Regions from separate parts of the Sphingobacterium sp. MYb388 genome, predicted to be linked through region 2. Evidence: riboswitches for the same ligand, from Rfam matches in the RefSeq annotation. Region 2 holds a riboswitch; the other holds the start of a gene.

Region 1 (5,478 bases), on a different contig from region 2:
ATTGATCTTTTAGGAACAACAATCTCTGAAATATCCGATATGGTATACATTTTTTAAAATATTTATTCAATCAAAGCTCCACAATTTTTCAATAAGTTCAATATATTTTTGAAATTTGTAAAGATGTTTGACGAAGAGAAAACGAGAAAAAAAATATACACACCTAAGCAAGCATTGCTTAAGGCTGCCAGTTATTGTGCTTATCAAGAACGGGCACAACAAGAAGTCCGGGATAAATTATACGAATGGGGCTTGCATCAAGAAGATGTAGAGGAAATCATTTCACAATTGATATCGGACAATTTTCTAAATGAAGAACGCTTTGCTATAGCCTATACTCTAGGTAAGCTTAGAATAAAAAGTTGGGGAAAGATTAAGATTAAGCAGTCCTTAAAACTCAAAAGGGTATCCGACCCTTTAATCAAAATTGCATTTTCAAAAATTGATTTAGATGAGTATGAAGATAAACTCCATGATCTTTTAGATAAAAAGCAACTATCATTGAAAGATAAAGATGTCTATATTCTAAAAAACAAGTTATTTCAATATGCTTTATCAAGAGGTTTCGAAAGTGATCTCATTTCTTCTCTCCTGAAAGAAAAGGGCTTATAAAAAAAAGACAATAAAGCTTATATTAAAATTTGTTTTTTTAATTATTAGCTCTATATTTGCATCACCAAAACAGAAAACAACTTGTTAACTGTTAGCAATGCGAAAATAGCTCAGCTGGTAGAGCACAACCTTGCCAAGGTTGGGGTCGCGAGTTCGAATCTCGTTTTTCGCTCCACATTAATATCACCTGCCTAGGTGGTGGAACTGGTAGACACGCAGGACTTAAAATCCTGTTTCCGTTAAGGAAGTGCGGGTTCGATTCCCGCCCTAGGTACAAGAAAGCTCATCCAAAAGATGAGCTTTTCTTGTTTATAGACCTTTGATTTTTTTATTGATATCAATAGATTTACCATTGCATTTTATTGTTTCCATCTTGTATATTTCTAGATAGGTAATAGTGATATTATAGAGGTTTACTAAAGGGTTCATAGAGGTATATCTCTATAAACCCTCTATAAATACATAATAAAATGTATTTAAGATCTCAAGTACTTTTTAACCTGTCCTCTACATGATCTTCATCATTTTATATCAGCTCATAAAGGCAATCGCTACTGAATAAAACTTCCTTTAACACGATCGATTTTTCCCATATAAACAATTTTAGGAGTTTATAAATTTATATACCTTTAGCCATCGACAACTTACTTTTAAAAGTCCACCGTATTTTAGAAAAAAAGTATAAAAGAACTGAAAAATATGCATATGATAATTATTAATAATGCGAATTTGAAATACCTCAATCATGATAGATAACATCAAAATCACAGAAACCAAGATCTTATCAGACAATTGGTACGTCTTGCGAAAGATCACTTACGAATATTTAAAAAAGGACGGCACCATTATGAGTCAAAGCAGGGAAGCATACGACAGAGGAAACGGCGCCACCATTTTACTGTACAACAAAGAGCAGAAAACAGTTATTCTTACCCGTCAATTTCGTCTACCTACATTTGTCAATGGAAATGAGAGCGGTATGATGATTGAAGCTTGTGCAGGTTTGTTGGATAAAGATAATGCCGAGGATTGCATCAGAAGAGAAACGGAAGAAGAAACGGGTTATAAAATTACAGATGTACGTAAAATATTTGAAGCTTATATGTCCCCTGGATCTGTCACAGAAATTCTGTATTTCTTTATAGCCGAATATGCTAAAGAAATGAAAGTCAGTGAAGGTGGTGGACTAGAACAGGAAGAAGAAAATATTGAAGTTTTAGAATTGCCTATAAAAGAAGCGATGCAAATGGTTGATAATGGCGAAATCAAAGATGCCAAAACCATTATGCTGCTTCAATATATTAAACTCCATCATATTTTATAGTATTTTCCATTGATTCACCCTGCCCATAACTCCACCTCTGGCAGGGAGAATCATTGTTCGCTATACCAGCAGGCCTCATCAATAAAACACTTCACTTCTTAAAGTATATGGTTCTGTCACAAAAAGATGGACAGACTAAAATAAATCTACCTCTTTTCGTTTATTGAGATTTTTTACCTAGTTTAGTGGAAACTTTAGGGGTGTCTGCAAATTTGCAGGCTGAGATTTTACCCTTAGAACCTGATCCGGATCATACTGGCGTAGGGAAAAGTAGATGTCTTCATTGTGCATATACCGGCACAACTGTGGCCATTCCTAAAGTTTTTTATTTAAAAATTTTAAAAGGAATGGAACTCACAATTAATCACCAATTACGTCTTTTTGAACAGCCCCCCTCCTCTTTGGAAGGTTTGATGCTTTTGGAATTCCCAGAAAAAAGCAAGGGCATTGCTGTCGCTATTAATAACCAGGTTATACCCAAAACGGCTTGGGCAACAACCAAACTACAGCATCAGGACTCAATTCTAATTATCGCTGCAACACAGGGCGGATAAATCTCTTATACCTATTACTATACCATTATGTTAGAACAAAGCATTACCCAGACCCCATTTCCAAATTCAAAAAAAGTCTATATTTCAGGTCAGCTCTATCCTATTCAGGTTGCCATGCGTGAAATTACATTAAGCCCGACCAAACTTAGCAAGGGTGGAATAGAAATCAATCCTCCAGTCACTATTTATGACACTTCTGGTCCGTATACGGATGAACAAGCACTGATTGATATCCGCAAAGGTCTTCCTAGAACTCGTGAAAATTGGATATTGGACAGAAAAGATGTTCAAGTTTTATCACAAATCAGTTCAGATTATGGAAAAGAAAGATTGGCAGACTCGGAGCTGGATGAACTCCGTTTCGAATACAGTCATAGACCTAAAAAAGCATTAGCAGGTAAAAATGTAAGTCAACTGCACTATGCAAGAAAAGGTATCATAACTCCAGAGATGGAGTATGTAGCCATTCGCGAAAATCAGCGTATTGAGCAAATCGAAGCAGCAACTAAAGGTATGGATCATCAGCACACCGGTCACAATTTTGGTGCCCGTACTCCAAAGAAATTAATTACCCCTGAATTTGTAAGAGAAGAAATTGCCGCCGGAAGAGCAATTATTCCAAACAACATTAATCATCCAGAAAGCGAACCGATGATCATCGGCCGCAACTTTTTGGTAAAGATCAACGCTAATATTGGTAATAGTGCCGTTACCTCAAGCATTGAAGAAGAAGTTGATAAAGCTGTCTGGGCATGCCGATGGGGTGCTGATACAATTATGGATCTTTCAACAGGTAAAAATATTCATGAAACACGCGAATGGATCATCCGTAATTCTCCTGTGCCAATCGGTACAGTTCCTATATATCAAGCTTTGGAAAAAGTAAAAGGCGTTGCAGAAGATCTGACATGGGAAATATTCAGAGATACACTAATTGAACAGGCCGAACAAGGGGTTTCTTATTTCACCATCCATGCAGGAGTACTTTTACGTTATATCCATTTGACAGCACAACGTGTAACAGGTATTGTTTCCCGAGGTGGCTCGATTATGGCAAAATGGTGTCTGTTCCATCATAAAGAAAACTTCCTTTACACGCATTTTGAAGAAATCTGTCAGATCATGAAGGAATATGATGTTGCTTTTTCCCTAGGGGATGGACTTCGACCAGGTTCTATAGCTGATGCTAACGATGCTGCACAATTTGCTGAATTAGAAACCTTGGGAGAGTTGACCAAAATAGCATGGAAACATGATGTACAGGTTATGATCGAAGGCCCAGGTCATGTACCTATGCACATGATCAAAGAAAACATGGACAAACAGCTTGAGGTTTGTGACGAAGCACCATTTTACACTTTAGGCCCATTGACAACAGATATTGCTCCGGGTTATGATCATATCACCTCAGCAATTGGCGCGGCAATGATTGGCTGGTTCGGCTGTGCCATGCTTTGTTATGTTACCCCAAAAGAACACCTCGGTTTACCTAACCGAAAAGATGTAAAGGATGGCGTGATCACCTACAAACTGGCTGCACATGCGGCAGATTTGGCTAAAGGACATCCTGGTGCACAATACCGCGACAATGCTCTAAGTAAAGCGAGGTTTGAGTTCCGTTGGGAAGATCAGTTTAACCTTTCCTTAGATCCTGACACAGCCCGAGAATTTCATGATGAAACTTTACCTGCAGACGGTGCCAAAGTTGCTCACTTCTGTTCGATGTGCGGCCCTAAATTCTGCTCGATGAAGATCACACAGGAAATCCGGGATTCTGCAGAACAAGGCATGATCGATATGTCAAAAGAGTTTATCGAACAAGGTAAAGAATTGTACTTATGATCATCGTCTTGACAGCTGAGCATGATATTGATAACGAACTCCAGATCATCAACAGTATACTGGATGCAGGATTGGAACTGTTACATATCAGAAAATATAACTTTTCAGATGATGATATGTGTCAATTTATTTATGGAATAGCTCCGCAATATCGAAACCGTCTTGTCCTGCATAGCCATCATTATCTAGCCGAAAAGCTGAACATAAACCGGTTACATTTTAATGAATATGATCGAAAATCAAAAAAACAAAATCAGTATAGTCCTACCGTAATCCGATCAACATCTGTGCACAGCATTGCAGATTTTAATCAACTGGATAACCGATGGTCATACGCACTGTTTAGTCCGATGTTTTCAAGTATTTCAAAACCTGGTCATGGTAAGGAGCATACCGTAAAAAACGAGTTAAAGCTACGGAATAACCAGCAAGTTCAATTAATTGGGCTTGCTGGTATCCATTCCGAAAACCTAGGCCTTGTATATGATGCCGGCGTCGATGGTGTAGCGCTATTAGGAGAAATCTGGAAGAATGAACAACCTTTAATAAGTTTTAAAAATTGTCTTATGAAAGATCATGCATATTGCCTGTAACAATAGTTGTTAAAGGTACTTCATTCCTTTACAAATGATTAGAAGGAAATACCCAAACCGGATTATACTGAGCAGAAAAATGCGATAGCAAAAAAATTGAAACAGTAATGACAGCATACCCCAAAAATATCACGTTCAGTAAGATACAGTATATCTCGCAGGGAGATACGGCTATTGAACAGGAGACTAACATTAATAATGCACTACAAGCGGGTGCAGATTGGATTCAGCTACGCTGGAAACAAGGCACTGAAGATGAAGTGCTCGCATTAGCACGTCGTATTAAACAGCATTGCTTGCAACATAGTGCTACTCTTATTATCAATGATTATCTGCACATAGCCAAAACCATTGATGCTGCCGGAGTTCATCTGGGATTAACAGATACTGACATACAAGAGGCCCGACATGTATTAGGACCGCACAAAATAATTGGTGGTACAGCAAATAATATTTCTGACGTACAGCAACGCATCACAGAAAACTGCGATTACATCGGTCTTGGCCCTTTACGGTTCACCGCAACTAAAAACAATTTAAGTCCAATATTAGG
Region 2 (5,478 bases):
AATGCTTCACTCATCTTATAACGAATAGCAACAGTCGTATTCGCGGCTACTTGATCACACATAGCAATAGCTTGCCGTACAGAAATAGCAAAATCTTCTCCTCCGTATGTATCAATCCATTTTTGGTAAGGATTATCAACTACTTTTTCTTGTCTGGCAATAAACTCCCCCACTTCTTTATATATCCAAAAACAGGGTAAAGTTGCAGCCATCCCAACCTCTATAGGATCTAGCGCTGCTGTACTTTTTAGGTAATGCACATAATGATGGCAAACAGGCTGAATATCACCTTTCTCGGTAACACCAAAATCCTTAAAATAAGAGTCGTGCAAGGCATTTTCCACGACAATTGCATTTTCTCCAAAACGCATATAGGATAGCGCATCTTGAACATCATGTGCTCGAGCACCAATAAGGGCTAATGCTCGACCAAAATGTTCAAGATAAAGCGAATCTTGAGCCATATAAAATTGAAATTTTTCTTTAGGCAAATTTCCTGTCGTAAGTTCCTTTATAAAAGGCATGTCTAATATAGACTGATATTTATCTGAGATACTATTCCAAACCTGTTCAGACCAATTCATATTTAATTTGTTTTTGAGGATTAAAAAAATGATTTAAAGGACCATTGCCCATTCCTAATTGTACATCTGCCCCTTGTTCTATTGCCACAAAAACATAGTTTTGCGCTAAAGAAACTGCTTCAGATATCGTATGCCCCTGTGCCAGATAAGCGGCTATTGCAGATGACAGCGTACACCCGGAACCATGGGTATTCTTTGTTTTAATTTTTTTACTTTTAAATATTTCGGGACGGCAATTTTTATCAAATAATATAGATTGCAGCGTATCCTGCTCCAGATGCCCCCCCTTTACCAAGACGCGCTCACAACCTAATGCTAGGATACTTTCCCCTGCAACATACATATCTTCTAATGTTTCTACTTTCGCATTGGCCAGTATACCGGCTTCATCCATATTCGGTGTAATTAAATCTGCTAAGGGGAAAAGTAGGTCGATCATTGCTGCAATAGTTTGTTCCTCAATAAGCCGGTGGCCACTAGTAGCAACCATTACAGGATCAAATACAAGGGGTACTTTTTTATATTTCTGAAGCGTCTGCGCAATTGTAATAACCAATTGTGGTGTATGGACCATTCCAATCTTTATGGCATCAGGAAAGACATCGTCCATAATAGATTCAATCTGATCTGCTACAGCTTCCAGTGCTATGGGATAAATCTTTCGGACTCCCATCGTATTTTGCACAGGCAATGCTGTCAATACCGAGGTAGCATAGCATCCTAATGCCGAAAAAGTTTTGATATCCGCTTGTATTCCGGCTCCGCCACTTCCGTCGAAACCTGCGATCGTCAGCGTAGTTGGGTATCGGTATTTTTTCATTTTAAAATTTCATTTTTAAGTTCAAATGCTGCTTTTTCTGGATTTTCACTCCCACATATCGCAGACACTACAGCTAAACAATCGGCACCTGCCTGTATAACACGACGAGCATTTTGTATATGGATATTGCCAATAGCAACCAACGGTTTATCTGTTCGTTGTCGAATATTCACAATACCTTCTAAGCCCCATTCTGTGATGGTATCCTTTTTGGTTTCAGTATTGAATACAGGGCTGATACCCAAGTAATCGGATAATGGAATCTGCTCATTTTTCAACTGTTCAAGATTTTCAATAGAATAACCGACCAGAGGTCTTGGGCTATACCAAGCTTTTCTAATATGACTAGGAGAAATATCATGGTTACCTACATGAATACCAGCCGCACCCAATTCTTGGGCCACTTCAAGATTATCATTGATGATTAAAGGAATCCCATATTTGTCAGTGATCTCTTTCAATTGGCGGGCTTTTGCCAAGTAAAGACGGGTCGTTAGCTCTTTTTCTCGAAGCTGTATAATATCTACACCACCAATAATAGCGCGCTCCGCAACATGAAGATAATTTATTCCACGACAATCCTGCTCTGAAATCACAAGATATAACTGATAAGGAAAAGAAGTATCGAAATCCATTATATGCTAAATTTTAATGTATTCCCAAATTCAGTTTCAGTGATGTTATATAGCTTATCAAGAAGTTTAACCTGCAGACTACCCGGTCCATCACTTTCCTTTTCAGCTAGTTCTCCAGCTACTCCCATGAGAGCCATTGCAGCAGTTACTGCCTCTGTTTTATTGGCTATTACAGCTATAAAGGCTCCAACAATCGCACTTGCAGAACATCCTAACCCGGTTACCTTTGTCATCAAAAGATGTCCATTTTTTAGATGAATCTCCTGACTCCCAGAAATCACAATATCAGTTTCGCCAGAAATACAAACAACGGAACCATATTGTCGATGAAGATCTAATGCGGCTTTAACTGCTTCACCACTTTGAGAAGTACTATCCACTCCTTTCGTCTTTATAAGATTAGATTTGTTTAGTGCAATAATTTCAGATGCATTACCTCTTATGACAGTTGGTTTTTCACGAAGCAATTCTTTTAGAATATGATCGCGATAAGATGTCGCCCCCGCTCCAACAGGATCTAAAATCCAAGGTTTCCCTAATTGAGAAGCAGTATTTGCAGCCAATAACATAGATTCTGACCACACTTCATCTAATGTTCCTATGTTAATAACAAGTGAATCGCTGATAGTGACCATCTCGACTACTTCAGATTTAGCATGAGCCATAATAGGTGAAGCTCCAACAGCCAATAAGGCATTGGCAGTATTATTCATGACGACAAAATTAGTAATGTTATGTACGAGTGGCGATTGTGCTCTTACTTGTTGGATATGCATCCAAAGTGTTTTCTCCATATTCATTTCATTTAATAAAAGATTGAATGCTTTAGGAAAAAACCACATACAAAACAGCACAGGTGTACTGTATTGCTTTTCCCTACGTCGGTATTAGCCGTGTCAGGTTCAAAGGGACTCTCTCAATTCTTTTTTAGAATACCCCTAAAGCATAACAAAGATATAAAATATAAACATTCATTCCCATTGCATGAACATTGACATTTTGAAATAATAATTATTATGTTGAGTTTATCTATAAAAAATCACATGACATAATTGTAAAAAAACACAACACATTGATTGTTTTGACATTAAAAACCATTCTGATCACAAAAAATTCCATCAACAGAAAGCAATAAATTACAAAACTGCTGTTACATGAAATAAAAATAATATAGCTGTTGCTCTCGATAATTTTAAATTTAACATCCTAATTGTTACTAGACTTAATTCTAATTTTATCGTATTAAAACAAAAACAATCGGCTATACTTACCAATTTACATCGTGATGATTCAGTAGATCACTATTTCGGTTCAGAAGCTATTTTCACCAGTTCAGTCAATTATTTCTTTCTTAAACCATCTAATCTTCTGTTATTTGTATTTGAAATTTTAATCATAAAAAAATGGTAAAGCAAGAATTCAAAGCAACAAACAATTTCAATCTATATACAGCCGTATTTGCTTTCGGTTTATTATTTATTTCATGTGGCGGACAAAAACAAGATGGATCGTATGAACAACAAGCTGTTCCTGCTGATTTCATTGAGCTAAAAGAGTCTCCGACTACGATTGTAGAAACTTATCCTGGTACCATAGAGGGAACAGTCAATGTCGATATTAGAGCACAAGTTTCCGGTTACCTAGAAGTGACATATGTGAAGGAAGGACAATATGTACAAAAGGGGCAATCACTTTTTAAAATTAAAAGTGATGTCTTCAATGAGCAGGTGAATAACAGTAAAGCTTCGTTACAATCGGCACTAGCTGCACAGGCAAATGCACAGATTGAATTAGAAAAAATAAGACCTCTAGTTCAGGGAAAGGTTGTTTCAGACCTACAGCTAAAAACTGCACAAGCGCAATATGATGCAGCAAGTGCTCAAGTGGCACAAGCCAAATCAGCAGTGAGCTCTTCACAGTTAAACGCTGCCTTCGCAATTATCAAAGCACCAGTAAGTGGATATATAGGCCGTATTCCGAGTAGGGTCGGAAATTTGGTCACACCTTCTGATGTCAATCCATTGACAAGTTTATCTGAAATCGATCAGGTATTTGTTTACTTCAACCTCAATGAAGCAAAATTTATTGCTTTTATGAATGATAGAAAAACAGATGCCGGAATGAACACGGTAGAGATTATCATGGCCGACGGTAACAAATATAATCAAAAAGGTCAGGTTGAAATTGCAAGTGGTAACATTGATCGTAACACAGGAACGATATCACTAAAAGCGGTATTTTCAAATCCAGATAAAATTTTACGCTCAGGAGGTGCAGCGCGAGTGGTTTTAACTAAAAGTCTGAACAGTGCAATCAAGCTACCTATGGCAGCAGTGAAAGATATTCAAGACAAATTTTTTGTTTATGTCCTCGCTGACAGCAATAAAGTGGCAATGAAACCTATTGAAATAAATGGTAGAACAGGTGCAGATTATATCATCAAATCCGGCGTAAAAGCGGGCGATAAAATAGCCGTAAATAGTATTGACCAATTAACAGAAGGAATTGTAGTTCAACCTAAAGTAATCAGTCAAGACTCATTAAAAAATTAATTTTTAGACGAGTATCAACATGTTAAAAAAGATTATAGATAGACCAGTAATGGCCACCGTTATTTCGGTTGTGCTATTAATATTGGGTGTTATAGGATTATTAAGACTTCCTGTAACAAGATTTCCAGATATATCTCCACCCACCGTAATGGTTTCGGGGAGTTATCCTGGTGGGAACAGTGAGGCCGTGATCCGCTCAGTGGTAACACCACTGGAAGAGCAGATCAATGGTGTGGAAAACATGCAGTATATCAAGTCTACTGCAAGTAATGATGGTTCTTTTTCCATTTCCATTATCTTCAAACAAGGTGTCAATCCTGATCAGGCCGCTGTAAACGTGCAAAACAGAGTACAGCAAGCAACGCCGATACTTCCAGAGGAAGTAATCCGGATGGGGCTTACGACCTCAAAACAACAGAACAGTATGATCATGATCTTCAACGTGTATACGGATGATAATGAAAAATATGATGAGTTGTTTCTTCAAAACTATGTCAACATCAATGTCATACCACAGATTAAACGTGTACCCGGTGTAGGTCAGGCACAGGTTTTTGGTTTAAAGGACTATTCAATGCGTGTTTGGCTCAATCCGCAGAAAATGGCTTCTTATGGTTTAGAACCTGCAGATGTAAGTAGAGCCATCGGCACTCAAAGTTTAGAGGTGGCACCCGGTAAATTGGGTGAAGAATCGAATGCTGCACTGGAGTACGTAATGCGTTATAAAGGTAAAAAAAGCCAACCTCATGAATATGAAAATATCGTTGTTAAACGTGATGGTGAGCTTTTGGTACGCTTAAAAGATGTAGCTCGTATAGAATTTGGTTCTCTTAGTTATAGTGGAAATACAACTATGAGCGGTAAAAACTCAGTTACTGTTGCAATTC

What was found. A riboswitch is a leader RNA that binds a small molecule or an ion and turns the genes downstream of it on or off. The one in region 2 is predicted to bind thiamine pyrophosphate.
Region 1: linked by a shared signal. The riboswitch ahead of thiS (sulfur carrier protein ThiS) and the one ahead of thiM (hydroxyethylthiazole kinase) in region 2 are both predicted to bind thiamine pyrophosphate.

What each region holds. Positions count from the first base shown of each region.
Region 1 covers NZ_JBBGYV010000001.1:203,009-208,486, reverse strand. Annotated here, with positions in the region: gene WH188_RS00955 (bifunctional UDP-N-acetylmuramoyl-tripeptide:D-alanyl-D-alanine ligase/alanine racemase) at 1-50, opposite strand, end outside; gene WH188_RS00950 (regulatory protein RecX) at 124-612, shown strand; tRNA gene WH188_RS00945 (tRNA-Gly) at 712-787, shown strand; tRNA gene WH188_RS00940 (tRNA-Leu) at 802-886, shown strand; gene nudK (GDP-mannose pyrophosphatase NudK) at 1,358-1,936, shown strand; TPP riboswitch at 2,123-2,220, shown strand; gene thiS (sulfur carrier protein ThiS) at 2,242-2,490, shown strand; gene thiC (phosphomethylpyrimidine synthase ThiC) at 2,518-4,332, shown strand; gene WH188_RS00920 (thiamine phosphate synthase) at 4,329-4,925, shown strand; gene thiE (thiamine phosphate synthase) at 5,033-5,478, shown strand, end outside.
Region 2 covers NZ_JBBGYV010000005.1:164,891-170,368, reverse strand. Annotated here, with positions in the region: gene WH188_RS17110 (TenA family protein) at 1-584, opposite strand, end outside; gene thiD (bifunctional hydroxymethylpyrimidine kinase/phosphomethylpyrimidine kinase) at 571-1,404, opposite strand; gene thiE (thiamine phosphate synthase) at 1,401-2,039, opposite strand; gene thiM (hydroxyethylthiazole kinase) at 2,039-2,833, opposite strand; TPP riboswitch at 2,896-2,989, opposite strand; gene WH188_RS17090 (efflux RND transporter periplasmic adaptor subunit) at 3,443-4,591, shown strand; gene WH188_RS17085 (efflux RND transporter permease subunit) at 4,611-5,478, shown strand, end outside.